3 regions of the Cellulomonas taurus genome follow, and region 2 is predicted to be linked to each of the others. Evidence: predicted binding sites of a transcription regulator. Region 2 holds the regulator's gene; each other region holds the start of a gene.
What was found. The regulator Rex, encoded in region 2, represses fermentation and respiration genes when NADH is low (regulators of the CRP and FNR family bind a similar motif). The targets are predictions, from matches to a motif close to CTTGTGAANNNNTTCACAAG.

Region 1 (10,540 bases), 1.1 Mb from region 2:
GGAGCGGGTCGGTCTGGCCGCGGTGGTCGCCGAACTGCTGGGCCTCGGACTGGCCAAGGAGCACTCGGCCGTCGACTGGTCCACCCGGCCGCTGCCCGAGCAGTGGCTGCGCTACGCCGCCCTGGACGTCGAGGTGCTGGTCGAGCTGCGGGAGGTGATGGCCGAACGTCTGGCCGTCGCCGGGAAGGCACAGTGGGCGGCCGAGGAGTTCGAGGCGGTCCGGCTCACCCCGCCGCCGGAACCCCGCATCGATCCGTGGCGCCGGGTGTCCGGGGTGCACGCGATCCGCGACCCGCGCCGACTGGCCGTGGTGCGCTCGCTCTGGCAGGCGCGCGACGACAACGCCCGGCAGCGGGACATCTCCCCCGGCCGGGTGCTGCCGGACGCCGCGATCCTCGCCGCCGCTCAGGCGCTGCCGCGCACGCTGCCGCAGCTGACCTCACTGCCGCAGTTCGCCGGGAAGGGCACCCGCCGCCGCGCGACGCTGTGGCAGCGCGCGATCGACGCCGCCCTCGCCCTGCCCGAGGACCAGCTGCCCCCAGCCCGCGGCCCGCGCTCGGACGGTCCCCCGCCGCCGCGCAGCTGGCCGGACCGCGACCCGGCCGCCGCCGCCCGGCTGGCCGCCGCCCGAGAGCTGGTGGCCGGTCTCTCGGAGCAGCACCACGTGCCGGTGGAGAACCTGCTGCAGCCCGACCTGCTGCGCCGGGTCTGCTGGTCCCCGCCGGCCCCCGCCGACGCGGAGTCGCTCGCCGAGCGGCTGCGAGAGGGTGGGGCGCGGGAGTGGCAGGTCGGGTTGATCGCCGAGCCACTGGCGGCCGCGTTCGCCGCCACCGCCTGACAGCCCGCCACCAGCGGGTTAGGGTCACCGACGACCGGACACCGTCGTCCAGGGAGACCGCATGCGCCACCTCCGTACCTCAGCCGACCCCGTGACCCACGATGCGGCCCCGCAGCCGCCCGAGGTGCTGGGATCGGCCGACACCGCCCGACTGGCCGAACTGCTGCCCAGTGGTTGCCCGGCCGACCTGCCCGCCGAGCCCGACCACCAGGTCGCACAGGTGTCGGTGGAGGAGGCGGCCACCCCGGCCGGACGGGTCGCGGTGATCACGCTGGACTCCCCGGACGGCAAGCGTCCGACCACCCTCGGCCCGCGCGGCCTGCTGGCGCTGTACGACGCGGTCCAGCAGGTCGCGGCCCGGGCGGAGCAGCTGGTCGCGGTGGCGGTGACCGGGCGGCCCGGCTGCTTCGTGGCGGGCGCCGACCTGACCGTGGCGCGTCGGCTGCGGGACACCGCGGATGCCCGGGCGCTGGCCGAGCTGGGACATGCCGCCCTGCGTCCGTTCGGCGAGCTGCCGGTGCCGACCGTGGCCTGGATCACCGGGCACGCCATCGGCGGCGGCCTGGAACTGGCACTGCACTGCGACCACCGGGTGGTCGTCGAGGGCGTCCGGTCGCTCGGGCTGCCGGAGGCGTCGCTGGGCATCGTGCCGGGCTGGGGCGGCACCTGGTTGCTGCCCCGCCTGGTCGGGCTGCCCGCCGCGATCGACCTCACCATCCAGCGCCCGGCGCAGAGCCGGCTCACCGACGCGGGAACCGCCGCCGCGATCGGGCTGGTGGATGCCTTGCTGCCCGCCGACGACTTCGCGATGCGTGCGATCGAGTGGACGCTGAGCCACACCGGTGCGCCGGACCGCGACCACTCCCCCCGCACCCCGGAGGCCGACGACGAGGCGACGGCACAGGCGGTGCGCGGATCGTTGGCGGCCCGGCTGCACGATGCGGCACCCGCCTACCCGCGCGTGCTGGACCTGCTCACCGCCACCGACGACCGGGACGCCCACTTCGTCGCCGAGGACGAGGCGCTGGCCGAGCTGCTGGTCTCCGACCAGGCACGGGCGTCGATGTACGCCTCCGACCTGATCGGCCGGGCCACCCGGGCCGGTGGACCGACCGACGCGCTGCCCCGGGAGATCCGCCGGGTGGGGATCGTGGGCGCCGGACTGATGGCCGCCCAGCTCGCGGTGCTGATCGGTGGTCGACTCGGTGTGCCGGTGGCCCTGCGCGAGGTGGACGAGGAGCGGGCGGCGGCGGGTCGGGAGCGGATCACCGGTCTGGTGTCCCAGCTCGCGGACAAGGGCCGGATCGACCCGGCGGTGGCCGACCTGCTCACCGTGGGCACCGACCTGGCGGCGCTGGCGGAGGCCGACCTGGTGATCGAGGCGGTCACCGAGGTCCTGGAGGTCAAGCGCCAGGTCTTCGCCGAGCTGGAGCGGGTGGTGCCGCCGACCACGATCCTGGCCACGAACACCTCCGCCCTGTCGGTCACGGCGATGGCCAGCGGCCTGGACCATCCGCGCCGGGTGGTCGGGCTGCACTTCTTCAATCCGGTGGACCGGATGCCGCTGGTGGAGGTGGTGGCGACCGCGACCGCCGACCCGGTGGCGGTGACCACCGCCGCGGATCTGGCCCGCCGGTGCGGCAAGACCGTGGTGCGCACCGCGGACGCGCCGGGCTTCGTGGTGAACCGGGTCCTGCTGCGGATGCTGTCCGACGTGCTGGCGTCGGTGCAGGACGGGGCGAGCGTGGAGGTCGCCGACCGTGCGCTGGACCCGCTGGGCCTGCCGATGAGCCCCTTCGCGCTGCTGGACCTGGTCGGACTCGGAGTCGGCGGCCACGTGCTCGCCAGCCTGCACCGCGATCTGGGCGACCGCTACCGACTCTCCCCCGGCCTGGACACGCTCACCGAGCAGGGTCGCGCGGTGTCCATGCCCGGACCGGTCGGCACCCGGGTGGTCGACCCGGCGATCCAGGAGGTCTTCGGCACTCCGGGCGACCTGGACGAGGCAGCGGTGCGGGAGCGGGTGCTGGCGGGGTTGGGTGAGGAGATCCGCCTGCTGCTGGCCGACCGGGTCGTAGCCGGGCCCGAGCAGGTCGACCTGGCGATGATCCTCGGTGCGGGCTGGCCGGCCCACCTCGGCGGGATCACCCCGTACCTGATCCGCACCGGGCACCTCGCGCTGTGAGGCTCCGGCACCACTGAGTCCGGCGGCGGCTCCGCCCGCGCGACGCGTTCAGCCGCACGAGGACGGCCCCGGCGATCACTGTCCGCCGGGGCCGTCCTCGTTGTCGGTAGGGATCTCAGAACACGGTCAGCCCGCGGGCACGGAACTGGCCGCGGACCCGCTCCACCAGCTCCGGGGACGGGGCACGGGTGTCGGCGAGCTCGTAGGTCATGCCGAGGGTGGCCCACTTGTCCTGGCCCATCTGGTGGAACGGCAGCACCTCCACCCGGCTCACCGTCGACAGGGTGGACACGTAGTCGGCGACCGCCTCGACGTTCTCCTCCGCGTCGGTCAGCCCGGGCACCAGCACGAACCGGATCCAGATCTCGGTGCCGCTGTCGGCGACCCGGCGGCCGAAGTCGAGGGTGGGCTGCAGCTCGCGGCCGGTGGTCTTCTTGTAGGTCTCCGGGATGCCAGACTTCACGTCCAGCAGCACCAGGTCGATGTCCGCCAGCATCGCGTCCGTGCAGTGCGCCCCCAGGTAGCCCGAGGTGTCGATGGCGGTGTGGATGCCCAGTTCCTTGGCCCCGCGCAGGATGTTGGCGACGAAGGCGGGCTGCATCAGCGGCTCGCCGCCGGAGATGGTGAGTCCGCCGCCGGTCACCTCGAAGACCTTGGTGTACCGACCGATCCGGTTCAGCAGCTCGGTGGCGCTGATCGGCTCACCCCGGCGCATCTCCATCGTGTCGGGGTTGTGGCAGTAGAGGCAGCGCAGCGGGCAGCCGGACAGGAAGGTGGTCATCCGGGTGCCGGGACCGTCGACCGCGGTCACCAGCTCCCAGCTGTGCAGCGAGCCGAGCTCACCGGCTCGCATCGCCGACAGCTTCTCCGACCGGTCGGCGTCGGTGGTGGTCATCCCCGCGGTGCCGGCGCTGGACCGGGTGTGCGATCCGCCGATCACCGGCACGCCCAGGTCGATCACCGGGGCGCCTGTCGTCTGGCTGCTCATTGCTCCAACTCCCTGATGTGGGCCGGGCCCGCCGAGGACCGGATCGGTCCTGCGGCGGGCCCGGCCGTCATGCCTGGTGGATCACAGACCGCCGTGGAACGTCCGGGAGAGCACGTCGAGCTGCTGCTCGCGGGTCAGCCGGACGAAGTTCACCGCGTAACCGGAGACCCGGATGGTGAGCTGCGGGTACTTCTCGGGGTGCTCCATGGCGTCCTCGAGGGTGTCCCGGTTCAGCACGTTCACGTTCAGGTGGTACCCGGACTGGACGTTGTAGGCGTCCATCAGGCCGACCAGGTTCGTGATCTGCTCCTCGCGCTCCCGGCCCAGACCCGAGGGCACCACGGTGCTGGTCAGCGAGATGCCGTCCATCGCCTCGGAGTAGGGCAGCTTGGCCACCGACATCGCGGAGGCGAGCATGCCGTGCGTGTCGCGCCCGTTCATCGGGTTGGCACCCGGGGCGAAGGGCTCACCGCCGCGGCGACCGTCCGGGGTGTTCCCGGTGGCCTTGCCGTAGACCACGTTCGAGGTGATCGTCAGCACCGACTGGGTGTGCAGCGCGTTCCGGTAGGTCTTCTGTGCCCGGATCTTCTCCATGAAGGACCGCACGATGGCCACCGCGATCTCGTCCGCGCGGTCGTCGTCGTTGCCGTACTTCGGGAAGTCGCCCTCGATCACGTAGTCGGTGACCAGACCGTCCTCGTCCCGGACCGGGGTGACCTTCGCGTACTTGATCGCCGACAGCGAGTCCGCCACGACCGACAGACCGGCGATGCCGCAGGCCATGGTCCGCAGGATCTCCTTGTCGTGCAGGGCCATCTCGATGCGCTCGTAGGCGTACTTGTCGTGCATGTAGTGCACGCAGTTCAGCGCGTCGACGTAGGTCTCGGCCAGCCAGTCGAGCAGCTTGTCGTACTTGGCCGACACGTCGTCGAAGTCCAGCACGTCACCGGTGACCGGTGCGGAGACCGGGGCGACCTGCTTGCCGGAGACCTCGTCGCGGCCGCCGTTGATCGCGTAGAGCAGGGCCTTGGCGATGTTCACCCGGGCACCGAAGAACTGCATCTGCTTGCCCACCCGCATCGGGGACACGCAGCAGGCGATCGCCGCGTCGTCGCCCCAGGAGGTGCGGATCAGCTCGTCGGACTCGTACTGGATCGCCGAGGTGTCGATCGACACCTGGGCGCAGAACCGCTTGAAGCCGTCCGGCAGCCGGTTGCTCCACAGCACGGTCAGGTTCGGCTCCGGGGCCGGGCCGATGTTGTAGAGGGTCTGCAGGAAGCGGAACGAGGACTTGGTGACCAGCGGCCGACCGTCCTCACCGATACCGGCGATCGACTCGGTGACCCAGGTCGGGTCGCCGGAGAACAGCTCGTCGTACTCCGGGGTCCGCAGGAAGCGCACGATGCGCAGCTTGATGACGAAGTCGTCGATCAGCTCCTGGGCGAACTCCTCGGTGATGGTGCCGTTGTCGAGGTCGCGCTGCAGGTAGATGTCCAGGAAGGTCGAGGTCCGGCCCAGCGACATCGCCGCGCCGTTCTGCTCCTTCACCGCTGCCAGGTAACCGAAGTACAGCCACTGGATCGCCTCGCGGGCGGTGGTCGCCGGGCCGGAGATGTCGTAGCCGTAGGAGGCCGCCATCTGCTTCAGCTCGTTGAGCGCCTTGATCTGCTCGGAGTTCTCCTCGCGGTCGCGGATGACGTCCTCGACCGAGCGCTCCATGTCCAGCTCGTGGCGCTCCATCCGCTTGCCCTCGATCAGGGCGTCCACCCCGTACAGGGCGACCCGGCGGTAGTCACCGATGATCCGGCCACGGCCGTAGGCGTCCGGCAGGCCGGTGATGATGTGCGACGAGCGGGCGGCGCGGACGTTCGGGGGGTACACGTCGAAGACGCCGTCGTTGTGCGTCTTGCGGTACTCGCTGAAGATCTTGTCGACCTGCGGGTCCACGTCGTAGCCGTAGGTCTGCAGCGACTTGACGACCATCCGCCAGCCGCCGTTGGGGATCATGGCGCGCTTGAGCGGGGCATCGGTCTGCAGGCCGACGATCAGGTCCTTGCCCTCGGCGATGTAGCCGGGGCCGTGCGACGTGATCGTGCCGGGGACGTGGTTGTCGATGTCGTAGACACCCTTCGCGCGCTCCTCGGGGAACATCGCGGTCAGCGTCTGCCACACCTCGGTGGTGCGCTCGGTCGGTCCGGCGAGGAACGAGGAGTCACCGTTGTACGGGGTGTAGTTGCGCTGGATGAAGTCACGGACGTCGATGCCGTCGCACCAGGGGCCGGTGACGAACCCGTCCCAGGCGCCCGCGGTGGCGTCGGCGCCGGTCTGGGGTACTGCGGTGGTGGCCATGAGGAGCTCCCTCGCTTGGTTCTGGGTATTAGTGACGCTATTCACGAGGTCATGGGATGTCTTGGGACCTCTGTCCCGAACCGCCTGGATCGGACTGTGAGGGCGCTCACGGCGCACCCGTCGCGCCCCCTCCCCGAGGCCGCCCCACACCCCGCTCGGACCTCCACCTCCCCGGTCGGCCGCCGCCACGAGGTCGGCAGTTCGCGCCCGCGGTCGGCCACCGCCACGAGGTCGGCAGTCCGCGCCCGAGGTCGGCAGTCCGCGCCGAGGTCGGCAGTTCGCCGGGTCCGTCATGGTCGAAACGCACGACCTCGAACCAGGGGCGGGAGCAGGAGCAGGGGCAGGGCCGGGGGCAGAGGGAGGCGGATGGCGCGTGGGGCCGGGAGGCGGATGGCGCGGGGGCCGGGGTGGCTGGGGGCGCGGGGGCGCGACCGGGCGGTCGCGTCCGGGTCAGCGGCGCAGGGTCGCCGCGATCCGTGATGCGGTCAGGCCGGCGGCGTCGAGCACCTGGGCCCGGGTGCCGTGGGCCAGGAACTCGCGGGGCAGCCCGAAGCTGCGCACCGGCACCCCGTCGACCGCGAGCGCCACGCCCGCGCCGATCCCACCCGCACGCAGCCCGTCCTCGATCACCGCGACCTCGGCGTACTCCCCCGCCAGCCGCGCCAGGGCGTCCGGGACCGGCAGCACCCAGCGGGGGTCCACCACCGTGACGCCCCGGTCCAGCGACGCCGCGACCTCCAGGGCCATCGGTGCCATCGCCCCGACCGCGACGATCAGCACCGGGTCCGGGCCGTCGCGGTGCAGCAGGATGTCCAGACCGTCACGGACCGTCACGGCGGGCAGCGGCTCGGGCAGCGCGCCCTTGGGGTAGCGCAGCACCGTGGGCGCGTCGGCGACCTCGACCGCTTCGCGCAGGGCGCGGCGCAGGGTGTCCCCGTCCCGGGGCGCTGCCAGTCGCAGTCCGGGGACCAGGCTCAGCATCGCCAGGTCCCACATGCCGTGGTGAGTGGCTCCGTCGTCGCCGGTGACGCCCGCGCGGTCCAGCACGATCGTGACCCCCGCCCGGTGCAGGGCGGCGTCCATCAACAGTTGGTCGAAGGCCCGGTTGAGGAAGGTGGCGTAGAGGGCGACCACCGGGTGGAGTCCGGCGAAGGCCATCCCGGCCGCGGTGGTGAGTGCGTGCTGCTCGGCGATCCCGACGTCGACGATCCGGTCGGGGAACGCGTCGCCGAACGGCGCCAGGCCGACGGGTTGCCGCATCGCGGCGGTGATGGCGACCAGGTCCGGTCGCCGGTGACCCAGGGCGACGATCTCCTCGGCGAACACCCCGGTCCAGCCGAATCGGGACGGCACCACCGGCAGTCCGGTCTCCGGGTGGATCCGGCCGACGGCGTGGAATCGGTCGGCCGCGTCCTGTTCGGCGGGCGCGTAGCCGCGACCCTTCTCCGTCAGGGCGTGCACCACCACCGGGCCCCCGGCCGCCCGGGCGCCGCGGAACGCGACCTCCAGCTCGGCGAGGTCGTGTCCGTCCACCGGTCCGATGTAGCTCAGACCGAGTTCCTTGATGATCCCCTCGACGCCGCGGCGCATCATCCCGCCGACCGTGGGTGCGTACGAGCGGCCGTTGTCGTTGACCACCACGACCAGGCGTCGCGGGGTGCCGTCGGCGATGTTGTTCAGCGCCTCCCAGGCCATCCCGCCGGTCAGCGCGCCGTCGCCGATCACCGCGACCACCGTGCGGTCGCCCTCCCCCGCAAGCGCACGGGCGTGCGCGATCCCGTCCGCCCAGGACAGTGCGGTCGAGGCGTGCGAGTTCTCCACCACGTCGTGCGGGGACTCGGCACGGGACGGGTAGCCGGACAGTCCGTCGCGCTGGCGCAGCCGGTCGAAGTCCCGCCGTCCGGTGAGCAGCTTGTGCACGTAGGCCTGATGCCCGGTGTCGAAGACCAGGGTGTCCCGGGGCGAGTCGAACACCCGGTGCAGGGCGAGGGTCAGCTCGACCACCCCGAGGTTCGGCCCCAGGTGGCCGCCGGTGCGGGAGACCCGGTCGACCAGGAACTCCCGGATCTCACCGGCCAGGACGTCGAGCTCCGCCCCGCGCAGCGCGCGCAGGTCGGCGGGGCCGTCGATCCCGTCCAGCAGAGTCATGGCTGCACGGTAGGCGTCCGACCCCGGCATCGCCTGCCGACGCGCAGCACCCCGGGTAGACTTCGGCGGAAAGGGGAACACACCTATGCGCTTCCTGCCCGGGCACCAGCCCAGCTCCGACCTCACCTACGGCGACGTCTTCATGGTCCCGTCCCGGTCCGAGGTCGCCTCCCGCTTCGACGTGGACCTGTCGGCCGCCGACGGCACCGGCACCACCATCCCGATCGTGGTCGCGAACATGACCGCCGTCGCCGGACGCCGGATGGCCGAGACCGTGGCCCGGCGGGGTGGCATCGCCGTCATCCCGCAGGACGTCCCGGTGGAGGTGGTCGCGGATGTGATCGCCTCGGTGAAGGCCAAGCACACGGTGATCGAGTCGCCGGTGACGGTCTCCCCGCAGGACACCGTGCACACCGCGCTGACGCTGATCGGCAAGCGGTCGCACGGGGCGGCGGTCGTCGTGGACGGCAACCGCCCGGTCGGTGTGGTCACCCCCGCCGACTGCCAGAACGTGGACCAGTTCACCCAGGTCGCCGAGGTGATGACCCCGGACCCGACCACCGTCGAGCTGTCGGTGATCGAGTCCGGTGACCTGCAGGGCGCTTTCGAGCGGCTGCACGCCGCCCGCCGCAAGTTCTCCCCGGTGGTGAGCGACGGCGAGCTGGTCGGCGTGCTCACCCAGGTCGGTGCCCTGCGGTCGTCGATCTACCGCCCCGCCCTCGACGACCAGGGCCGCCTGCGGGTGGCTGCCGCGGTCGGGATCAACGGTGACGTGCGGGCCAAGGCCGCCGCGCTGCTGGACGCCGGGGTGGACGTGCTGGTGGTCGACACCGCCCACGGTCACCAGCGCAAGATGCTGGACGCCCTGGCCGCGGTGAAGTCGCTGGACCCGCAGGTGCCGATCGTCGCCGGGAACGTGGTCACCGCCGAGGGCACCCGGGACCTGATCGAGGCCGGTGCCGACATCGTCAAGGTCGGTGTCGGACCGGGCGCGATGTGCACCACCCGGATGATGACCGCCGTGGGCCGACCGCAGTTCTCCGCCGTGCTGGAGTGCGCCGCCGAGGCCCGTCGCCTGGGCAAGCACGTCTGGGCCGACGGCGGGGTGCGACACCCCCGCGACGTGGCGCTGGCACTGGCGGCCGGTGCCTCGCAGGTGATGGTCGGCTCCTGGTTCGCCGGGACCCACGAATCGCCGGGCGACCTGCACGAGGACGGGTCGGGGCGGCTCTACAAGGAGTCGTTCGGCATGGCGTCGGCCCGCGCGGTCGCCGCCCGCACCCGCGGTGGTTCCGCCTTCGACCGGGCGCGCAAGTCCCTGTACGAGGAGGGCATCAGCTCCTCCCGGATGTACCTGGACCCGAAGCTGCCCGGTGTGGAGGACCTGCTGGACCGGATCACCTCCGGGGTGCGGTCCTCCTGCACCTACGTCGGGGCGACCTCCCTGGAGGAATTCCACGACCGCGCGGTGGTCGGCATCCAGTCCGCCGCCGGGTACGACGAGGGACGGCCGCTGCCCGACGGGTGGTGAGGGACCGGGCTAGGGTCACGGTGTGTCTCAGCCGCGCCCTGTCCTCGTCCTCACGCACGCCGCGCACGAGGGTCCGGGTCTGATCGCCCGGGCCCTCGACGGTCTGGTGTTGACCACCCGCACCGTGGTGGACGACCCGTCGCCCAGTCTGCCCCGGGTCGCCGACCTGGCCGGACTGGTCGTGATGGGCGGTCCACAGGACGCCGACGACGACCTCGGCCATCCCGGGCTCGCCACTGAACGACGCCTGCTGGCCGAGGCGGTGGACGCGGATGTCCCGGTGCTCGGGGTGTGCCTGGGCATGCAGCTGCTCGCGATGGCGCTGGGTGCGCCGCTGCACCGGCGGCACGGCACCCAGATCGGCTTCGGGGAGATCGAGGTGGTCGGCGCCGACCCGGTGCTGGCCGCCGCCGGGCCGCGACCCACGGTGCTGCACTGGCACACCGATGCCGTCGACCTGCCGGAGGGCGCCACCCTGCTGGCCCGGGACGAGGTGACGCC
Region 2 (10,540 bases):
ACCTTGCCCTGGCGGTCCAGCACGACGGTGGTCGGGGTCGCCTGGATCGGGACCACGCCCTGCAACGCGGCGACCGCCGCCTTGTCCCGGTCGTCGATGCTCGGGTAGGGCACGTCGAAGGTGCGCTGGAAGGACTCGGCGGCGCCCGCGTCGTCCACCCCGTTGATGCCGAGCACGTGCAGGCCCTGGTCCGCGTAGTCGTTGGCGATGTCGACCAGGTCCGCTGCCTCCTCGCGGCAGGGCGGGCAGGCGGCGTACCAGGTGTTCAGCACCACGACGTCACCAAGCCAGTCGCCGGTGTCTTGGGCGGCGCCCGCGTAGTCGGTGCCGGAGACCGAGACCGGCCCCTGCCGGTCGCCGACCACCCAGGAGGTGAAGGACCCGTCCTGCGACTGGTACCCGGCGTCGGTGGTGGCGCTGCCGGAGGGCGAGCCGGCGGAGCAGGCGGTGAGGGCGAACAGACCGGCGGCCAGTGCGGCGGCGGTGACGGTCCGGCGGCTGATCCGGGAGGTCATGCCCCTGCCACCGCCGAGGCACCGGGCAGGAGGTCGGCGGCCGGTTCGGTGTAGCCGATGCCCACCAGCCGATCGTCGTCGTAGGTGATGCTGGTCAGGCTGGCGAGGGAGCACTGGCGGCGACGGGGGTCGTGCCACAGCCGACGGTTCTCCAGCGCCCGGCGGGTGATCCACACCGGCAGCTGATGGCTGACCAGCACCGCCTCGTGACCGCGCGCCTCGTCCCGGGCCCGCTCGACCACCGCGACCATCCGGGCCACCTGCTCGGTGTAGGGCTCGCCCCAGGACGGGCGGAAGGGATTGACCAGCAGCGGCCAGTGCCGCGGGTGACGGAGCGATCCGTCGCCGACCCCGAAGGTCATGCCCTCGAAGGCGTTCTCCGCCTCGATCAGACCCTCGTCGGTGCGGATCTCCAGGCCCAGGGCGGCCGCGATCGGCGCGGCGGTCTCCTGGGCGCGCTGCAACGGGGAGGCGTAGAGCACCGTGACGTCCCGGCGCGGGCCGTCGGCCTCGCCTGCCAGGTACGCGGCCACCTTCTCGGCCATCGCGACGCCGCGCTCGGAGAGGTGGTAGCCGGGCAGCCGGCCGTACAGCAGCCCCTCCGGGTTGTGCACTTCGCCGTGCCGCATCAGGTGGACGGTGGTGGTGACCATGGGGTCAGTCTCGCAAACGAGTCTGGGTGCCCGGGACTAGTCGTCGTCCCGGTCGGTCTGCAGCGCCGCGCCGACCGCCGCCATCGCCTCGCCGAGTGCCCGCAGCTGCTCCGGGGAGAGCACGTCGACCAGGTGGTGTCGCACCGAGCTGACGTGCGAGGGGGCCGCGTCCGCCAGGCGCTGGTAGCCGATCGGGGTCATGGTGCAGTTCACGCCGCGGGCGTCCTGCAGGCAGGGGGTGCGCTCGACCAGACCGGCCGACTCCATCCGCCGGATGGTGTGGGTCAACCGGCTGCGGGAGTGCGCCAGCTCACCGGCGAGCTCGGACATCCGCAGGGTGCGCTCCGGCGCCTCGGAGAGCCGGACCAGCACCTCGTACTCGCCGAGGGACAGTCCGGTGTCCTGCTCCAGCTCGTGGCCGAGCACGTCCAACAGTCGCGCCGTACCGTCGCGGTAGGCCCGCCACCAGCCCTGTTCGTCGTCGTTGAGCCACTGCACCTCGGTCACCGCAGCATCCTTCCACGCCACCCCTTGCATCCTGGTCGCCACTGTAGTAGAAATCTCAACTACCAGCGATTGACGCTTCAACTATCGAGGATGGACATCATGACCGCTCTCCCCACCGGCCTCGTCGCCGGCACCTGGAACATCGACCCGTCGCACACCGAGGCGTCCTTCACCGTCCGTCACGCCGGCATCTCCAAGGTGCGCGGCACCGTGGCCGTGACCGGTGGCACCATCACCGTGGGCGACGACCTGGAGGTGTCCGGGGTCACCGCGACGCTCGACCCGTCCACCATCTCCACCGGTGACGCCGGTCGCGACGGCCACCTGAAGAGCGGCGACTTCTTCGACGTGGAGAAGTTCGGCGACTGGACCTTCACCTCCACCTCGGTGAAGAACGACGGCGACGACTACGTCGTGACCGGCGACCTGACCATCCACGGCGTGACCAAGTCCGTCGACCTGAAGGTCGAGTTCGGTGGCGCGGCGACCGACCCGTTCGGCAACCAGCGCGCCGGGTTCTCCGCCGCCCTGACGATCTCCCGCAAGGAGTTCGACCTGACCTGGAACGCCGCCCTGGAGACCGGTGGCGTCCTGGTGTCGGACAAGGTGAACATCGCCCTCGAGGTCTCGGCCATCAAGGCCTGATCTCCCCCAGCCCACGAGGGCCCGGTCGCGCACTCCCCCTGCCGTGACCGGGCCCTCGTGCTGTGCGCGGGTGCTGGCGCAGCTCGGCGGCGGCGAGTTCGGTGGTTCGGCCCCGAGTGCGGTGGCTGGGGTGCCGAACTCGGGGCGGATGTGCCGAAGTCGACGGCAGCCGGTCAGGAAGTCGGCGGCGGGTCGGTCGGAAGTCGGCGCTGGGGCGGTCAGGAGTCGGCGCTGAGGCGGCGGGCGTGGAAGGCGACGATCTGGAGCTCGGAGCCGAGGTCGACCTCGCGGACCTCGACGTCGTCCGGGACCCGGACGGTGCGCGGGGCGAAGTTCAGGATGCCGGAGACCCCGGCGGCCACCAGACGGTCGGCGGTCTGCTGGGCGGCGGAGGCGGGCGTGGCGAGGATGGCGATCGTGGCCTGACCCTCCTGGACCACGGCCTCCAGCTCGGTGGCGTGCCGCACCCGGTGCCCGGCGACCGTCGTGCCGACCACACTCGGGTCGGTGTCGACCAGGCCGACCAGCTCGAAGCTGCGGTCGGCGAAGCCGGAGTAGGTGGCGAGCGCGTGGCCGAGGTTACCGATCCCGACGATGACCAGACGGCGCTCCTCGGTCATGCCGAGCACCTGGGCGATCTGGCGGCGCAGGCTGTCCACCTCGTAGCCGACCCCGCGTCGCCCACCCGCACCGAGGTACGACAGGTCCTTGCGCAGCTGCGCCGGTGAGACCCCGACCAACTCGGCCAGCTGGTCGGAGGACACGGTGTGCACGCTCTCCGATGCCAGACCGCCGAGCGAGCGCAGGTATCCCGGCAGTCGGGCGACGGTGGTCGACGGCAGGGGGCGCACGGTCCCAGGTTAGAGCGTCGAGGACCGGTTCATGGCCGCGACGAGCAGATCGGCGTCGATCTGCCAGTAGCCAGCCCGCCGGCCGTCGACCTCCAACACCGGGAGCAGCTCCCCGTAGACCTCCGCCGCCGGGCGACCGTCCCCGGTGCGCACGGCGGGGTCGTCGACGTCCAGCTCGACCCAGTCGGTGCCGCAGACCTCCCGCACGACGTCCCGCGCCGCCTCGCAGAGATGACACCCCGAACGGGTGTAGAGCGTGACGCGGCTGGGGGTGGGCGGTGTGGGCACAGGACGAGCGTAGGCCGCTTCGTTACAGTGGCCGGGTGCCCCAGCCCACGACTCACGACGGCAGTCACCAGCCGACGGTGGACGGTCGGGTCGTGGGCGAGATCGTCGCCGAGACCACGGCGCCGCCTGCCCCGTCACCGGTGGCCGCGTTCTTCGACGTGGACAACACGATCATCCGCGGGGCCAGCGCCTTCCATCTGGGCGTGGGCCTGTACCGCCGCGGATTCTTCAAGACGGTCGACGTGCTGCGGTTCGGGCTCAACCTGGCGCACTACCTCACCTTCGGCGAGAGCAAGAAGCAGATCGACGAGGTGCGGGACCGGGCGCTCAGCATCATGCGCGGCCGCTCGGTGGCCGAGGTGCTGACGCTGGCGGAGGACGTCTACGACGAGGTGCTGTCGCTGCGGATCTTCCCCGGCACCCAGCGACTGCTGGAACAGCACCTGCGGGCCGGCCACCAGGTGTGGCTGGTCACCGCGACCCCGACCGAGATCGGTGATCTGATCGCCCGTCGACTGGGTGCGACCGGGTCGCTGGGCACGATCGCCGAGCACACCGACGGCTTCTACACCGGGCGGCTGGTCGGCGACATGATGCACGGCGAGGCGAAGGCCGAGGGTGTCCGGGCACTGGCGGAGAAGCTGGGGCTCGACCTGAGCCAGTCCTTCGCCTACGGCGACTCCGCGCACGACGTGCCCCTGCTGTCCGAGGTCGGCTTCCCGTGCGCGATCAACCCGGACGCCCGCCTGCGACGGCACGCGGCAGAGGTCGGCTGGCCGATGCGCGAGTTCCGCAACCGGCGCGCGCAGACCCGTCGTGGCGTCGACGCCGCCACCGCGGCCGGATCGATCTGGGCGCTCGCGCTGGTCGCCCGTGCCATCCAGCGACGCCTCCGTGGCCGCTGAGTCACCGGCGAGTCCGCACGCGGGAGCGCGGGCGGACGTGCGGGCCGGACGGATCGACGACGCGCAGGCGCTGGCCGAGCTGGCGGCGCTGACCTTTCCGCTGGCCTGCCCGGCGGACATGCCCGCCGCGGATCAGCGAGCGTTCATCGCGGCACACCTGACGGCTGAGCACTTCGCCGGTCACCTGAGCACCGCCGGGCACCTGGTGATCGTGGCCGAGGACGCCGGGCGGCTGGACGGGTACACCCTGACGCTGGTCGGCGAGCCGTTGGACCCGGAGCTGTCGGCGGTGGTCGCCGATCCGGTCAGCACCGCGTACCTGTCCAAGTGCTACGTGCATCCGCGGGCGCAGGGCAGCGGCCTGGCCGGTCGGCTGATGGCCGCCACCCTGGATGCCGCCCGCGCGGCCGGGGCGGTGCAGATCGTGCTCGGGGTGAATGGCCAGAACGCGCGGGCGCAGGCGTTCTACCGGCGGGCCGGGTTCGCCGTGGCGGGCGAGCGGACGTTCACCGTCGGCCGACGCGTCGAGCGGGACCTCGTCCTCAGCCGCACGCTCTGAGGTTGCGCAACCCGGGGGTTGCTCAGCCGGTGGATTGGCGTTCGGTGATCGAGAAGTCGGTGATGACCTGCCGGGGTGTGGACGGGGCGGTGCCCTCGATCCGCTGACGGAGGAAGTCGACGGCCGTGCGGGCGATCTGCTCCAGGCCCGGCGCCACCGAGGTCAGGGTCGGCGCCGAGTAGGCGGTCTCCTCCGTGTCGTCGAAGCCGATCACCGCGACGTCGTCCGGGATGCCGCGCCCGTACCTCCGCAGGGCGTGCATCGCACCCAGCGCCACCGCGTCGTTGAGGCCGAAGACCGCGTCGATCTCCACCCCGGCGTCCAGCAGGCGGGTCATCGCGGCATCACCGGTGGAGCGGTGCCAGGCACCGGCCTCGGCGACCAGCCGCTCGTCGACGGCGATCCCGGCGGCGGTCATCGCCTCCCGGTAGCCCTGGACGCGCAGGGCGGCGGTGCCGATCCGCTCCCCCGGGTGGGCGCCGATCACCGCGATCCGTCGTCGGCCCCGGGCCAGCAGGTGTTCCGTGGCGGCCCGGGCGGCGGCGATGTTGTCCATCGTGACGTGATCGGTCGGCCCGCCGAACACCCGCTCGCCGAGCAGCACCATCGGGAAGTCCACGTCGAAGAGGTCGACGTCCTCCTGGCCCAGGGCCAGCGGGGAGAAGATCAACCCGTCGGTGAGGTGCCGGACCCGCGAGCCGAGCGCCTCGATCTCCCGCTCCCGGTTGGCGTTGGTCTGCTCGATCAGCACCAGGATCCCGTGCTCCTCGGCGATCCGGATGATCGTCTGGGCGAGTTCGGCGAAGTACGGCAGCCCCAGCTCCGGCAGGGCCAGACCGATCATGCCGGTCCGACCCTGCCGCAGGCTCCGGGCGGTGATGTTCACCCGGTAGTCGAGCTCGCTGATCGCGTCCTCGACCCGGGACTTGGTGGCCGGGCGGATGTGCGGGTAGCCGTTGATCACATTGGACACGGTCTTCACCGACACCCCGGCCAGCTGGGCGACATCGTGCATGGTGGCCCCGCTGCTGCGTCGGGCAGCACTCACTGTGGCCTCCTCGCTCCGACCCCCCGTGGTTCTAGCACATCAGCGCCCACCGAGTCCGGTCGTCGCCACCGCCTTGACGATCTGGCGCTGGAACAGCATGAACAGGATGATCAACGGGGCCGCCGCGATCATGGCCGATGCCATCGTCTGGGCGTAGATCGTGCCGTAGGCGTTCTTCACCGTGGACAGTCCGACCGGCAGGGTCATCAGGTCTGGGTTGTTGGTCACGATGAACGGCCAGAGGAAGTTGTTCCAGGCCCCGATGAACACGAAGATCCCGACCGCGGACACGATGGGCCGGGAGATCGGCAGCACGATCGACCAGAACGTCCGCCAGTGCCCGGCACCGTCCACCCGCGCCGCGTCCTCCAGCTCCTGCGGGATCTCCGCGAAGAACTTGGCGAAGATGTAGACCATCACCGGTGCGACCAGCTGCGGCAGGATCACGCCCCAGTAGGTGTCGACGGCGTTGATCGCCTGCATCTGGCGGAACAGCGGCACGATCAGGATCTGTCCCGGGATGGCGATCAGCGCGATCGTCCCGGCGAACAGCAGGTTGCGGCCGCGGAACCGAGTACGGGCGAAGCCGTAGCCGGCCAGCGCGCACAGGGCGACGGTCAGGATCGTGACGGCACCGGCGATCAGCAGCGTGTTGCCCATCCAGCGCATCACCTCACCGCGGGAGAGCACCGTGGTGTAGTTCGCCAGCGTGAAGCCGCCGTCCGGGATCCATTGCAACGGCGTGGCCTGCGCCTGCGCCTCGGTCTTGAAGCTGGTGCTGATCGCCCAGAGCATCGGCAGCAGCCAGCTCGCGGCCATCACGACCAGGATGATCACCGCCAGGGTGGTGGCGACCTTGGACTGGCCGAGCACCAGGGCCCGGGTCCGGCGGTTGTCGTCGCGGCGCTCGATCCAGCCGCGGCGCAGTCTCATCGAATCAACGGCCACGGCCGGCCTCCCGACGACGGGTGGTGATCAGCTGGAACACCAGCGTCACCACGATGATCAGGGCGAAGAAGATGTACGACATCGCGGAGGCGTAGCCCATCCGGTAGCCGGTGAAGCCGGTGTCGTAGATGTACTGCAGGATCGGCCGGGTCACGCCGCCGGGTCCGGAGCCGCCGTTGAAGGCGATGAACATCTGGTCGAAGACCTTCAGCGACGCCAGCACCTGCAACACCGTGATCAGCACCGTGGTGCCCTTGAGCTGCGGCAGCGTGATCGAGAACAGTCGTCGCCAGGAGCCGGCACCGTCCAGCGCGGCGGCCTCGTACATCTGGTCCGGGATCGCCTGGAGCGCCGACAGGTAGAGCAGGAAGTTGAACCCGACCGTCCACCACAGGGTGAGAAGCACCATCGACCACATCGCGACGTTGGTGTCGGTCAGCCAGCCGACCTTGTCCAGACCGAACCGGTCCAGCCAGTAGTTGAGGAAGCCGATCTCGGGCTGGAACAGCCAGACCCAGATCTGCACCACGACCGCCACCGGCAGCATGTACGGGGCGAAGAAGGCCAGCCGCCACAGCCACTGACCGGGTAGGCCGGTGTAGACCAGCAGCGCCATCACCAGCGCGACCAGCACCAGCGGGACGGTGCTCATCACGGTGAAGGCGATGGTGTGGCCGAGGGTGGCCCACATGGTGCTGTCACCGAGGGCCTCGGTGTAGTTGTCGAAGCCGACCCAGCCGCCGTTGCCCATCAACGACTGCTCGGTGAAGCTCAAGCCCAGGCCGTACAGGGTGGGCACGATCAGGAACAGGACGGCGATCACCAGGAACGGGACCACGAACGGCCAGCCACGACCCTCCCTTCCCCGGCGTCGGCGCGGACGGGGGTCGGTGAGCGCGGTGGCGGCGGCGCCGGTGCGGGTGGGATTGATCTGCGTGGTCATCACGGTCTCCTCACGCCGGCGGCTTGGTCTGCAGGGCGGCGTTCAGGCGGTCGATCAGCCCGTCCACCGCCGTCTCGGGCGATCCCTTGTCCAGCCATGCCGCCTGCAGCACCTCGCCGACCCGGGCCTGGAAGTCCGACCCGGAGCCGGTGAACCACGCCTGCGGATCGAAGACGGCGTTCTCGCTGGCGGAGGCGTAGTGCGCCTGCGGCACCTCGGCCTGGTAGTCGGCCGACTCGGTGACGGTCCGGTTGGCCGGGATGTGTCCGCCCTGGCTCCACAGCAGCGACTTGTTCAGCATCGCGGCCACCGTGCGGTAGGCGGCGTCGCGCTTGGCCGGGTCGGCGTTCACCTGGTGCGGCAGCACGAAGCAGTGCGAGTCGCCGTAGGTGCCCGGGGTGCCGAACAGGGTGGGCATCGGCATCGCGTCGACGTCCACCCCCGCGTTCTGGAAGGTCGGCAGCTCCCAGTTCCCGTTGAAGCACATGCCGACCCGGCCGGTGCTGAACGAGGCGACGGCGGCGTTGTAGTCGCTGTTCGCGATCGCCACCGTGTCGTCCAGCATCGACTGCACGAAGGTGACGACCTCGATCAGCTTGTCCCGGTCGAGCACCGCGTCCTGGCCGGGGGTGAGGGTGATCTCGCCGCCGGTCTGGCCGTACAGGCCCCAGAGCATCCGGGACATCTGCGAGCCGTCGCCGGTGTAGCCGTAGCCGATCCCGGCGTACCCGGTGACCTCGGCCATCGCGCGTCCGGCGTCCAGGAAGCCCTGCGGGGAATCGACACCGGTCAGCTTGCCGTCCGAGCCGAGGATGCCCGCCTGGTCGGCGAGTCCCCGGTCGAAGAACAGCAGGAAGGCGTGGAAGTCGAGCGGGACGGCCCAGAGCTGGCCGTCGATGGTGGCCCGCTCCCACAGTGCGGGCGGGAACGAGTCCTCGGTGACGCCGTGTTCGGCGAGCAGGTCCAGGTCCCAGGGGTCGAGCACTCCGCCGGGGACCCAGCCGGCGACCCGGGTCAGGTGCATCACGGCCAGGTCGGGTGAGCGACCACCCACCGACGCCATGATGAGCTTGGTGTAGTAGGGAGCGCCCCAGGTCAGCACCACCGGGTCGATGGCGAGCCGGGGGTCCTCGTTCTGCACCTCGGAGAGCATCTGCTGGAAGATGCCGCCGTCACCGCCGGTGAACAGGTGCCACATCTGGATCCGGGTCGCCCCGGTCGCGGCGGCCGATCCGCCACAACCACTCAGCGCCCACGAGCCGGCGAGGGCGCCGGCTCCGAGCATCGCGCCGCGGATCAATGACCGCCGGCTGATGCCCTGACTGTTCGGTGAGATCACCGTTGACCTCCTCCACCTGCAGGCTGGCGCGCGTCAGGCGCCTGGTTCTTCAACGTTGAAGAGCCGCCGGAAGTGAGTGAAGCAGCGGGGGCATGCGGCGTCAAGGGTTTGGTACATCGTTGTAGAGAACCGCAGGAATCGGACATGACGAAGGCGCCCGCGCCGACCTGGGTCGACGGGACGCCTCCGGTTCACAGCCGCCTCAACGGGCGGCGGTGATCACTTCTTGTTGCGACGCTGGTGACGCGTCTTGCGCAGCAGCTTGCGGTGCTTCTTCTTCGCCATGCGCTTGCGGCGCTTCTTGATGACGGAGCCCATGGGTCCTCACTCGCTTCCGGTGGCGAGCGCGTGGGGCGTCCGCCGGTTGTGGTCGATCGACGCGCAGCACGCCCCGCGGACGAAGCCCGCGAGACCCCCGCGCACGGGAAAGTCCGCCCCCACCTTAGTCGATCCGACGCAGTGACCGCGCCACGACCGCCTCAGAGGTCGAAGATCAGGACGAGATCCGGCGCTGACCAGCCGCACCGGAACCGCCGTCCTGCTCCGCCGACTCCACGTCGAACTGCGCCGTGGCCAGGTACTGGTCCAACGCGTCCTGCGGAACCCGGAACGAGCGACCGACCCGCACCGCCGGCATCTCACCGGAGTGCAGCAGGCGGTAGACGGTCATCTTCGACACCCGCATCGCCTCGGCGACCTCGGCCACGGTGAGGAACCGGACGCGCCGGGGCTGCTCGCTCATGCTGGCCGCTCATTTCGTCGTGGCACGTCGGGTGCGGTGGGTGGACGGGGCAACTGTAGTGGTTAGGGGGTTCCCTGTGAAAGGTGGGACGGGTGAGGTTCACTCAGTCGACAGCGGGGTCGAGCCCCAGCGCCGGGAAGGCCGCCCGCCGGGTCGCGGTGATGGCCCGATCCACCGCGTCGTCCGGGTCGAATCCGGCGCTCCACGGCCGCCACCGCAGGTCAGCGCCGTCGGTCATCGACCCGGGAGCCTCCCGGCCGTACAGCGCCACCACCTGGTCCAGCCACTCCCGGGGAACCCGGGCCGCCGGATCGACCGGGCGGTGGGTGGCCTCGCCCAGCAGGTGCGTCCAGGCGCGCGGCACCACGTCCACCACGGCATAGCCACCGCCGCCCAGTGCGAGCCAGCGACCGTCCGCGACCTCGTGCGCCAGGGCATGCAGCCACGAGGTCGCCAGCCGCTCGGCGTCCACGCTCACGTCCAGGTTGGCGATCGGGTCCTCGACGTGGGCGTCGCAGCCGTGCTGGGTCACCAGGAACTGCGGGTCGAAGGCGCGCAGCACCTCCGGCACCACCGCGTCGATCGCCCGCAACCACC
Region 3 (10,540 bases), 470 kb from region 2:
GGGCCTTCACCTCCTCGACCGAGGTGCCGTAGTACGCGGCGGTCATGATGTCCTTCATGTCCTCGCGCATCGGCATCCGCGGGTTGGCCGGGGCGCACTGGTCCTCGTAGGCACCCATCGCCACCTCGTCCAGGCGGGACAGGAAGTCCTGCTCGTCCACGCCCTGGGCCTGGAAGGAGTTCGGGATGCCGACCTTGGCCCGCAGCGCCTCGATGGCCAGGGCGTAGGACTCGACGCCCTGCTCCGGGGTCTCGGCCGGCAGGCCCAGCATCTGGGCGATCTGCTGGAACCGCTCCGGGGCGACGTAGTGCTCGTACTTCGGCCAGCTGGTGAGCTTGGTCGGGATCTGGCCGTTGTACCGGATCACGTGCGGCAGCAGGGTCGCGTTGGTCCGGCCGTGCACCAGGTGGAAGGTGGAGCCGATCACGTGGGCCATCGCGTGCACGATCCCGAGGAACGCGTTGCCGAAGGCCATCCCGGCGATGGTGCCGGCGTTGTGCATCTTCTCCCGGGCCGCCTTGGTCTCCGGGTCGGCCGGGTCGCCGTTCACCGACTGGGCCAGGTTGTCGAAGATCAGCCGGATCGCCTGCAGCGCCATGCCGTCGGTGAAGTCGTTGGCGTAGACCGCGACGAATGCCTCGGTGGCGTGGGTCAGGGCGTCGAAGCCGGAGTCCGCCGCCAGCGAGCGCGGCATCTTCGAGGTGAGCACCGGGTCGATGATCGCCACGGTCGGGGTCAGGGCGTAGTCGGCCAGCGGGTACTTCTTGCCCGCCTCCGGGTCGGAGATCACCGCGAACGGGGTGACCTCGGCGCCGGTGCCCGAGGTGGTCGGGATGCAGACCAGCTTGGCCAGGTCACCGAGCACCGGGAACTTGAACGCCCGCTTGCGGACGTCGAAGAACTTCTGCTTGAGGTCGCTGAACACGATCTCCGGGTGCTCGTACAGCAGCCACATCACCTTGGCGGCGTCCATCGGGGAGCCACCGCCGAGGGCGATGATCGTGTCCGGGCGGAAGTGCCGCATCTGGGCGGCGCCTGCCTGCACGGTCTGCACGGAGGGCTCCGGCTCGACCTGGTCGATGATCTGGACCGAGACCTTGTTGGACCGGCGGTTCAGCACGTCGAGCACCTTGTCGACGAAGCCGAGGGTGGTCATCGTGGAGTCGGTGACGATGGTGACGCGCTCGACGTCGGCCATGTCGGAGAGGTAACGGATCGCGTTCGGCTCGAAGTACGTCTTGGCCGGGACCTTGAACCACTGCAAGTTGTTGTTCCTCCGGCCCACTCGCTTGATGTTCACCAGGTTGATCGCCGACACGTTGTTCGACACCGAGTTGTGGCCGTAGGAGCCGCAGCCCAGGGTCAGCGACGGGATGAAGGCGTTGTAGATGTCGCCGATGCCGCCCAGCGACGACGGGGCGTTGCAGATCACGCGGATCGCCTTGACCCGGCGGCCGTACTCGACGGTCAGGGCCTCGTCCTGGGTGTGGATCGCGGCCGAGTGACCCAGGCCGTCGAACTCGACCATCTGCTCGGCGAGCTGGATGCCCTGCTCGGTGCTGGTGGCGCGCAGCACGGCGAGCACCGGGCACAGCTTCTCCCGGGTGAGCGGCTCGTGCGGGCCGACCCCGGTGACCTCGGCCAGGATGATCGAGGTGTCGGCCGGGACGGTGAAGCCCGCCTGCTCGGCGATCCACTGCGGGGACTTGCCGACCACGGTCGGGTTCAGCTTGGCGTCGGCGCAGTTCTTGCCCTTGGCCTCGACCCCGAAGATGAACTTCTCCAGCAGCGCCTTCTCCTTCTTGGAGACCCGGTAGGCGTGCAGCACGGCGAACTCGGCCAGTGCGGTGTCGTAGATCTCGTCGTCGATGATGACGGCCTGCTCGGAGGCGCAGATCATGCCGTTGTCGAAGGACTTGCTCAGCACCACGTCGTTGACGGCGCGCTTCAGCTTGGCCGACTTCTCGATGTAGGCCGGGACGTTGCCGGCGCCGACACCCAGGGCGGGCTTGCCGCAGGAGTACGCCGCCTTCACCATCGCGTTGCCGCCGGTGGCCAGGATGGTGGAGACCCCGGGGTGGTTCATCAGGGTGCTGGTGGCCTCCATCGACGGCGCCTCGACCCACTGGATGCAGTGCTCGGGGGCGCCGGCGGCGATCGCCGCGTCCCGGACGACCTTCGCCGCCGCCACCGACGACTGCTGCGCGTTCGGGTGGAAGGCGAAGATGATCGGGTTGCGGGTCTTCAGCGCGATCAGCGACTTGAAGATCGCGGTGGAGGTCGGGTTGGTCACCGGGGTCATGGCGCAGATGACGCCGACCGGCTCGGCGATCTCGGTGATGCCGTTGATCTCGTCCTCGTTGATCACGCCGACGGTCTTGAGGGCGGACATCGAGTTGGTGACGTGCTCGCAGGCGAAGATGTTCTTGACGGCCTTGTCCTCGAAGACGCCGCGTCCGGTCTCCTGGACGGCGAGCTCGGCGAGGTGGCCGTGCTGGTCGAGGGCGGCGACGGCTGCCTTCTTCACCAGGCGGTCGACGTCCTCCTGAGTGAAACGTGCGTACTCCGCCAGTGCCTTGGTGGCGCCTGCGACCAGCTGGTCGATGGCAGCGGCGACGCCGGTGTCAGTGCTCGTGGTGGTGGTCACGCGGGACTCCCGGGTGTATCCGATGGAATGGGGTGAGGGCGACGGTGACCTCGTGAGAACGAGACTACGTGACTGCATTCACAAAGTCTGGGTCACACGTCCCACGGACCTTGGGCCCGGGCGCGCTGTCCGGTTCGGGCGCTATGCGCAGACGGCTAGATCCGGTTGATCGGCGCGGCGTCCAGTGATTCGTCCTCCAGGTCCAGTTCGCGCAGCACCTGGCGGATCACCACCTCGTCGACGTGCCCGGCGTCGCGCTCCTCGATCAGCACCGCGCGCTGGGCGGCGACCACGTCCCGGCGCAGGTCCTGCAGGGCTCGGCTGCGGTCGGTGCTGACCTTGGCCAGATCCTCGTCGCTGGCGATCGTCGGGTCGAGCATCACGACGGTGGCCCGCTCACGGCGGGCGATGCCCTCGGCCAGCCCCCGGGTCAGCACGGTGGCGCGGGCGGCCCCGAGGGTCGGTTCCCACCGGCGGCGCCGCTCCTCGATCACCTGCTGGGCGGCGCGGCCGGTGGCCATCCGCAGCTGGGCCTCCTGGGCACGGTCCCGGACGGCGTCCTCGGACCGCACCCCGAGCAGCCGGATCAGCCAGGGCAGGCTCAGGCCCTGCAGCAGCAGGGTGCCGATCGCGATGCTGTAGGCGACCAGCTGCAGGGTCGCCCGGTCGGGGAAGTCCGTGGCATCGGCGACGGCGGGGATCGCCGCGGCCGCGGCCAGGGTGACCACCCCGCGCATCCCGGCCCAGGACACCACCGCGGACTCCTTCACCGAGAGCGAGTCCGAGGTCTCCCGGTGTGATCCGGGCAGGCGCAGGTTGTCCACCCAGGTGGTGGCGAAGACGTACAGCGGCCGGACCAGGAGCACGGTGCCGAACACCGCGACGGCCAGTACCAGGGCGGGGCGCAGGCCCTCGTTCGACGCGCGCACGTCGGCGATCAGCCAGGGCAGCTGCACCCCGATCAGGGCGAAGGTGAAGGACTCCAGCAGCAGGTCCAGGGTCTCCCAGATCGGGTCCTGCACCAGCCGGGTCGCGTACCCGGCGCGCGGGGCGGTGTGGCCGAGGTAGAGCCCGGCGGCGACCACCGCCAGGACGCCGGAGCCCCCCAGGTGCTCGGCGCCCCAGTAGCAGGCGAACGGGGTGAGCAGCGCGACCGTGGACGACACCACCGAGTCGTCGAAGCGCAGCCGCAGGGCGTGCACCACCCCGCCGATCACCAGGCCGAGCGAGACGCCGACCAGCACCGCCAGCGCGAAGGTCTCCAGCCCGGCCGACCAGGCCCAGGCGCCGGAGGCGACCCCGGCCAGCGCCACCTTGTACAGGGTGAGCGAGGTGGCGTCGTTGATCAGGCTCTCGCCGGACAGCACCGTCATCAGCCGACGCGGCAGACCCAGCTTGCGTCCCACCGCCGTCGCGGCCACCGCATCCGGCGGGGCGACCACGGCGCCGAGCACCAGGGCGGCGGCGAACGGCAGTTCCGGCACCAGTGCCCAGGCGACGAAGGCGACCGCCACCGCCGACACCACTACCAGGCCGACCCCGAGCCGGACGATCGAGTTCAGCGACCGCCGCATGTCCTGGTACGACGACGACCGGGCCGCCGAGAACAGCAGCGGCGGCAGGACGAACTCCAGGATCAGCTCGGGGTCGATGTCGTACTCGGGCACGCCGGGGATCGCCGAGACCACCAGACCGGCAGCGACCAGCACCAGGGGCGCGGGCCACCCCTTGCGACGGCAGATCGCGGTGATCATGACGGCCCCGGCGATCAGGGCGAAGATCTGGGCGCGGTCCATCGGCCGACTGTAGGCCGACGGGGCTGTGCTCAGGCTGAGGCGTCAGCTCCCCGGCGGTGTGACGGCGATGGCCGGGTGGTCCGGCACGCTGGCGGTGATGACCGTGCCGTCGGCGCGGCGGCTGCCCTCGATGTCCCGCACCGTCGGCGTGCCGATCAGGCGCGGGGCCGGTGCCAGGGCGATGGTGACCGGCTCGCCGGCGCGGACGGTGACCGGACGGTCCCGCACCACGAGGTTCGCCTGGTCGCCGTCCTCCACGGTGAGCCGCAGCTCGGTGTGCCGGACGTCGACCCGCACCCGGGTGCCGCGGATCGTGATCCGGAAGGTCAACCCGTCCCACACCTCGGGCAGTCGCGGGTCGAGGGAGATGACGCCGCCATGGTCCCGCATGCCGCCGAAGCCGCAGGCCAGTGCGCTCCACACCCCACCCAGAGAGGCGACGTGCACCCCGTCCGAGGTGTTGTGGTGCAGGTCGGCCAGGTCCACGTAGGCGGCCGAGGTGAAGTACCGCAGCGCGAGCTCCTGGTAGCCGACCTCGGAGGCGATGATCGACTGGACGACCGCTGACAGCGTGGAGTCACCGGTGGTCAGCGGGTCGTAGTAGTCGAAGTCGGCCAGCTTCTGCTCCGCGGTGAACTGGTCGCCCTGGAGGAAGAGCGCCAGCACGACGTCGGCCTGCTTGAGCACTTGGAACCGGTAGATCACCAGCGGGTGGTAGTAGAGCAGCAGCGGGCGCTTGGACGGGTCGGTGTTCGCCAGGTCCCACAGTTCCTTCTCCAGGAACTGGGCGTCCTGCGGGTGGATGCCGAGCCGGTCGTCGAAGGGGATCGCCATCCGCTCGGCGGCCCGGGCGAACTCGTCCAGCTCGTCCTGGGTCAGGTGCAGCCGCTCCATCAGCGCCGCGTGCGAGCCCGGGTCGTCCTGGGCCAGCCGGGTCACCGCGTCCACGGCGGCGCGCAGGTTCGCCCGGGCCATCACGTTGGTGAACAGGTTGTCGTTCACCACGGTGGTGTACTCGTCCGGGCCGGTCACGCCGTGGATGTGGAAGCTGCTGTCACCGTTGTGCCCGCGCCAGAAGCCCAGATCGGCCCACATCCGCGCGGTCTCCACCAGGATGTCGACCGCCTCGCGGGCCAGGAAGCCCTCGTCCCCGGTCGCGGCGACGTACTGCTTGACGGCATGGGCGATGTCCGCGTCGATGTGGTACTGCGCGGTCCCGGCGGCGTAGTAGGCGCTGGCCTCCTCGCCGTTGATCGTCCGCCACGGGAACAGCGCGCCGTTCTGGTTCAGCTCGGCGGCCCGCTTCCGGGCGTCGTCCAGCATCGTGTACCGGAACCGCAGGGCGTTCCGGGCGATCCGCGGCGAGGTGTAGGTCAGGAACGGCAGGACGTAGATCTCGGTGTCCCAGAAGTAGTGACCCGAATAGCCGGAACCGGTCAGGCCCTTGGCCGGGATGCCGTTGCCCTCGGCGCGGGCGGTGGCCTGCGCGATCTGGAACAGGTTCCACCGGACCGCCTGCTGCAGCTCGGGCTGACCGGGCACCTCGACGTCGCTGCGCGCCCAGAAGTCGTCCAGCCAGCACCGCTGCTCGGCGAACTGCTGCTCGATGCCCTCGGCCTGCACCCGGTCCAGGGTGCGACGGCAGCGGTCGACCAGCTCCTTCGCCGGGACGCCCCGCGAGGAGTGGTAGGTCACCGCCTTGGTGATGGTGACGGTCTGCCCCTGCTTGGCGTCGATCCGGTAGACGTGCTTGGCCAGGTCCTCCTCCACCATCGTCCGCTCCTCGAAGGAGTTCTCGGTCTCGATGGTGTGATCGGCGGCCACGGCGAGGGTCATGCCGGAGTCGGCGACCCGGTAGCCCAGCACGTAGCGACCGTCCTTGGCCCAGTGCAGGCTCGGCACCAGCACCCGGTCGGCGAGCGTCTCGGCCTTGCGCGGGTCGAAGCCCTCACCCATCGCGGCGGCGCGCACGTGGTACTCGTCCTGGCCGTCCTGCCGGTTGAGCATCTGGCTGGAGACCACGATCGGGGCGTCGGCGTCCAGCAGGGTGACCTCGTAGGTCATCACCGCCAGGTGCCGTTCGGTGAAGGAGACCATGCGGCGGCTGCGCACCCGGACCGTCTTGCCCGAGGGGGTCTGCCAGATCAGCTCACGCCGCAGCACCCCGTCCCGGAAGTCCAGGGTGCGCTCGTACTGGTGCAGGTCGGCGACGGTGAGCAGCAGCGGCTCGTCGTCGACGTACAGCCGCAGGACCTTGGCGTCCGGCACGTTGACGATGGTCTGGCCCACCCGGGCGAAGCCGTAGGCCTCCTCGGCGTGCCGGATCGGCCAGGTCTCGTGGAAGCCGTTGATGAAGGTGCCGTGGGCGAAGGAGTCGCGGCCCTCCTCGACGTTGCCGCGCATGCCGAGGTACCCGTTGGCCACCGCGAACAGGGTCTCGGTGCGGCCCAGGTCGCCGGCGTCGTAACGGGTCTCGCGCAGGCCCCAGGCATCCGGCGGGAACCGGTGCCGATCGATGGGGTCGGGGGTGAACAGGGAGGAGGGGTTCACAGGGAGGTGCTTCCTTCGAGCAGTTCGGCCAGGTCGTCGACCACCAGGTCGGCGCCGTGTGCGATCAGGGTCTCGGCCCCGGCGCCCCGGTCCACTCCGACCACCAGGCCGAAGTCGCCGGCCCGGCCGGAGGCGACCCCGGACTCCGCGTCCTCGACCACGACGGCCTGGGCGGCCGGCACGCCGAGCTGGGCGGCGGCATCCAGGTAGGTGTCGGGGGCGGGCTTGCCGGGCAGGTGCCGTGCGGCGGCGACCAGGCCGTCGACCACCACCGGGAACCGGTCGGTCAGACCGGCGGCTGCCAGCACCGGCACCGCGTTGCGGGAGGAGGACACCACGGCGACCCGTCGGCCGTCGGCGATCAGCGCGTCCACCAGGGCGACCGAGCCCGGGTACGGGGTCACGCCCTCGGTGCGCAGCACCTCGGTGAACACCGCGTTCTTCCGGTTGCCCAGACCGCACACGGTCTCCGCCTCCGGAGCGTCGGTCGGGTCGCCCCAGGGCAGGTCGATGCCTCGGCTGGTCAGCAGGCTGCGCACCCCGTCGTACCGGGGCTTGCCGTCGATGAACGCGAAGTAGTCGGCGTCGGAGTAGGGGGCGACGCCGTGCTGGTCGAGCACCGGGGTGAACAACCGGGCCCAGGCATGCATGTGCACGACGGCGGTCGGGGTCAGCACACCGTCCAGGTCGAACAGGACGGCGGTCATGCCGTCGAGGGTGCTGCTCGGGCGCGCGGTGGTAGGGGACACGATGCTCCAGGGCGGGTCACGGGCAGGGGGGCGAGAGCACCGGTCGAGCCGGTGGTATCACCAGTCTGGCGGCTGCGTCGGCGCTGTCAACGTGGCGAAACGCTCACCGGACTAGGGTGAACGCCATGACGTGGCTGACGGCGCCCGCGCATCATCGCTGGCTGGAGTCCGAGACCGACCGGTTGCTCGCCTTCGGGCGTGGGGCCGCCGACCCCGCCGGAGGTTTCACCCGGCTCGACGACGACGGGTCGCCGCAGGGCGGTCCGGCCGAGCTGTGGATCACCTGTCGGATGACCCATGTGTATGCCCTCGGCACCCTGCTCGGTCGGCCCGGCTGCGCGCCGCTGGTCGACCACGGGCTGGCAGCGCTCACCGGACTGTTCCGGGACGCCGAGCACGGCGGCTGGTTCACCGAGGCGGGGCCGGACGGGCCGACGGACGACGCCAAGGGCGCGTACCCGCACGCCTTCGTGGTGCTGGCATCGGCCTCGGCGACCGCGGCCGGGCGGCCCGGTGCGGCGGAGCTGCTGCGCGAGGCGCTCACCGTCTCCGAGCAGCGGTTCTGGGACGAGGAGGCCGGGATGGTCGTCGAGTCCTGGGACCGGTCGTTCAGCACCCTCGACCCCTACCGCGGGGTGAACGCCACCATGCACACCGTGGAGGCGTACCTGGCGGCCGCCGACGTGACCGGCGAGCGGATCTGGCTGGACCGGGCCGTCCGGATGATCACCCGGGTGGTGCACGACTTCGCGCGCGGGAACTCCTGGCGGATCCCCGAGCACTTCGACACCGACTGGAACGCCGACCTGGAGTACAACGCCGACACCCCGGCACACCCGTTCCGGCCCTACGGCGCCACCATCGGGCACTGGCTGGAGTGGGCCCGGCTCACCCTGCACGCCCGCGCGGCGATCACCGCTGCCGGGGTGGTCGCGCCGGCCTGGATGCTGGACGACGCGATCGCGCTGTTCGACGCCGCCGTGCGCGAGGGCTGGGACGTCGACGGCGCGCCGGGCTTCGTGTACACCGTGGACTGGTCCGGGCAGCCGGTGGTGCGCGAGCGGATGCACTGGGTGGTCGCTGAGGGGATCGCCGCTGCGGCCGCGCTGCACGCCGCCACCGGGGACGCGCGCTTCGAGCGGTGGTACGCCACCTGGTGGGACTACGCGGAGGAGTTCCTGATCGACCGGGTCGGCGGGTCCTGGTGGCACGAGCTGGGCACCGACAACCGGGTGTCCCGGACCGTATGGGCGGGCAAGGCGGACCTGTACCACGCGGTGCAGGCGACGCTGATCCCGCGGCTGCCGCTGACGCCGGTGCTGGCGCCGGCGCTGGAGCGGGGGTTGCTGGACTGACGGGCGCGCCCGGGCGATCCCGGGTGAACGACAGTCGGTCGGTGCGCCGGTCCCGGGCGACGGCCCTACAGTCGGCGGGTGCTGAGTGTGTTGCGTCGGGTGCCCTGGTGGGCGGTGGCCGTGGTCGTGGCGGCCGGGTTGCTGGTCAGTGGGCTGCTGCCGGGGTCGGACGCGGAGGCGCTCGCGGGGCGGGTGCTGCCGGTGCTGGGCTTCGTGGCGGCGCTGACGATCGTCGCCGAGTGCTGCGCGGTGGCGGGGCTGTTCGATGCGGCGACCGACGGTGCGGCGCGGTTGGCCCGGGGGCGACGCTGGGCGCTGTGGGCGCTGCTGGTGCTGGTGGCGGTCGCCTCGACGGTGGTGTTGTCGTTGGACACGACGGCGGTGCTGCTGACCCCGTTGGCGATCCGGGCCGGGCGCCGGGTGGGCGGTGGCGACGAGCGGACGGCGGTGTTCTACGCCCTGACCGTGGTGGCGCTGGCGAACACGGCGTCGCTGCTGCTGCCGGTGTCGAACCTGACCAATCTGCTGGCCGATCACCGGTTCGCGGCGGCGGGGGTGAGCTACCTCGGGGTGATGTGGCTGCCGGCGCTGGTGGTGGTCGCGGTGACCGTGGTGGTGTTGGCGGTCCGGGGCCGGGACCGGTTGCGCGGCGGGTTCGAGGCCGGGGAGCGGTACGTGCCGCCGGACCGGGTGCTGCTGGGTGTGACGGCGGCGGTGGTCGGCGTGATGGCGGTCGGCTTCGTCGCCGGGCTGCCGGTGTGGGCGGTGGCCGGGATCGCGGCGGTGGCGCTGCTGGTGGTGGGTGCCTGGCGGCGCGGCGGGCTGCCGACCCCGGTCGGACAGCTGGTGCCGTGGCGGATGCTGCTGGTGGTCGGCGGGCTGTTCGTCGCGGTGGAGACGGCGCAGGTGCGCGGGCTGGGTGACTGGGTGGCGGGGCTGGCGCCGGACGGGACCGGCACCGGGCCGCTGCTGGTGCTGGCGGGGCTGGCGACCGGGGCGGCGAACCTGCTGAACAACCTGCCGGGCTACCTGGTGGTGGAACCGGCGGCGGGCGGCGATCCGACCCGGTTGGCGGCGGTGCTGATCGGGGTGGGGGCCGGGCCGTTGCTCACCCCGTGGGCGTCGCTGGCGACGGTGCTGTGGTGGCAGCGGTGCCGTCGGATGCTGACCCATGTGCCGGTGCGCGGGCTGCTGGTGCAAGGGCTGTGGCTGGCGCCGCTGTGCGTGCTGGCCGGGGTGCTGGTGCTCGGCTGAGCCCTAGGCGCTCGGCTTCTTGGGTCGGGCGCGGACGTGCATCCGCTCGCCCTGCGGGCCGAACAGGGCGAGGGTCTCGGTCGGGGTGGTGAGCGCGTTGTCGATCAGGTGCGGAGTGCGGGTGTCGAATTCGGCGACCTCACCGGGGCCGAGCGTGATGTCGTGGTCGCCGAGCCGCAGCCGGATCGC

Region 1: pflB (formate C-acetyltransferase) is a predicted target of Rex. The motif match lies at 6,389-6,408, and genes of this name have one in related genera.
Region 3: adhE (bifunctional acetaldehyde-CoA/alcohol dehydrogenase) is a predicted target of Rex. The motif match lies at 2,713-2,732, and genes of this name have one in related genera.

What each region holds. Positions count from the first base shown of each region.
Region 1 is NZ_CP051884.1:1,479,134-1,489,673, reverse strand. It holds gene HGK68_RS06880 (HRDC domain-containing protein) at 1-838, shown strand, start outside; gene HGK68_RS06875 (3-hydroxyacyl-CoA dehydrogenase NAD-binding domain-containing protein) at 900-3,023, shown strand; gene pflA (pyruvate formate-lyase-activating protein) at 3,139-4,011, opposite strand; gene pflB (formate C-acetyltransferase) at 4,093-6,360, opposite strand; gene HGK68_RS06860 (1-deoxy-D-xylulose-5-phosphate synthase) at 6,811-8,508, opposite strand; gene HGK68_RS06855 (GuaB1 family IMP dehydrogenase-related protein) at 8,594-10,039, shown strand; gene HGK68_RS16245 (type 1 glutamine amidotransferase) at 10,062-10,540, shown strand, end outside.
Region 2 is NZ_CP051884.1:338,889-349,428, reverse strand. It holds gene HGK68_RS01580 (TlpA family protein disulfide reductase) at 1-515, opposite strand, end outside; gene HGK68_RS01575 (histidine phosphatase family protein) at 512-1,168, opposite strand; gene HGK68_RS01570 (MarR family winged helix-turn-helix transcriptional regulator) at 1,205-1,705, opposite strand; gene HGK68_RS01565 (YceI family protein) at 1,775-2,320, shown strand; gene HGK68_RS01560 (redox-sensing transcriptional repressor Rex) at 2,539-3,171, opposite strand; gene HGK68_RS01555 (glutaredoxin family protein) at 3,181-3,459, opposite strand; gene HGK68_RS01550 (HAD family hydrolase) at 3,552-4,364, shown strand; gene HGK68_RS01545 (GNAT family N-acetyltransferase) at 4,354-4,923, shown strand; gene HGK68_RS01540 (LacI family DNA-binding transcriptional regulator) at 4,946-5,971, opposite strand; gene HGK68_RS01535 (carbohydrate ABC transporter permease) at 6,011-6,904, opposite strand; gene HGK68_RS01530 (carbohydrate ABC transporter permease) at 6,909-7,862, opposite strand; gene HGK68_RS01525 (extracellular solute-binding protein) at 7,873-9,201, opposite strand; gene HGK68_RS01520 (30S ribosomal protein bS22) at 9,421-9,519, opposite strand; gene HGK68_RS01515 (helix-turn-helix domain-containing protein) at 9,695-9,943, opposite strand; gene HGK68_RS01510 (acetoin utilization protein AcuC) at 10,047-10,540, opposite strand, start outside.
Region 3 is NZ_CP051884.1:811,400-821,939, forward strand. It holds gene adhE (bifunctional acetaldehyde-CoA/alcohol dehydrogenase) at 1-2,647, opposite strand, end outside; gene HGK68_RS03740 (Na+/H+ antiporter) at 2,803-4,443, opposite strand; gene HGK68_RS03745 (glycoside hydrolase family 65 protein) at 4,486-6,993, opposite strand; gene HGK68_RS03750 (HAD family hydrolase) at 6,990-7,700, opposite strand; gene HGK68_RS03755 (AGE family epimerase/isomerase) at 7,868-9,097, shown strand; gene HGK68_RS03760 (SLC13 family permease) at 9,176-10,351, shown strand; gene HGK68_RS03765 (helix-turn-helix domain-containing protein) at 10,355-10,540, opposite strand, start outside.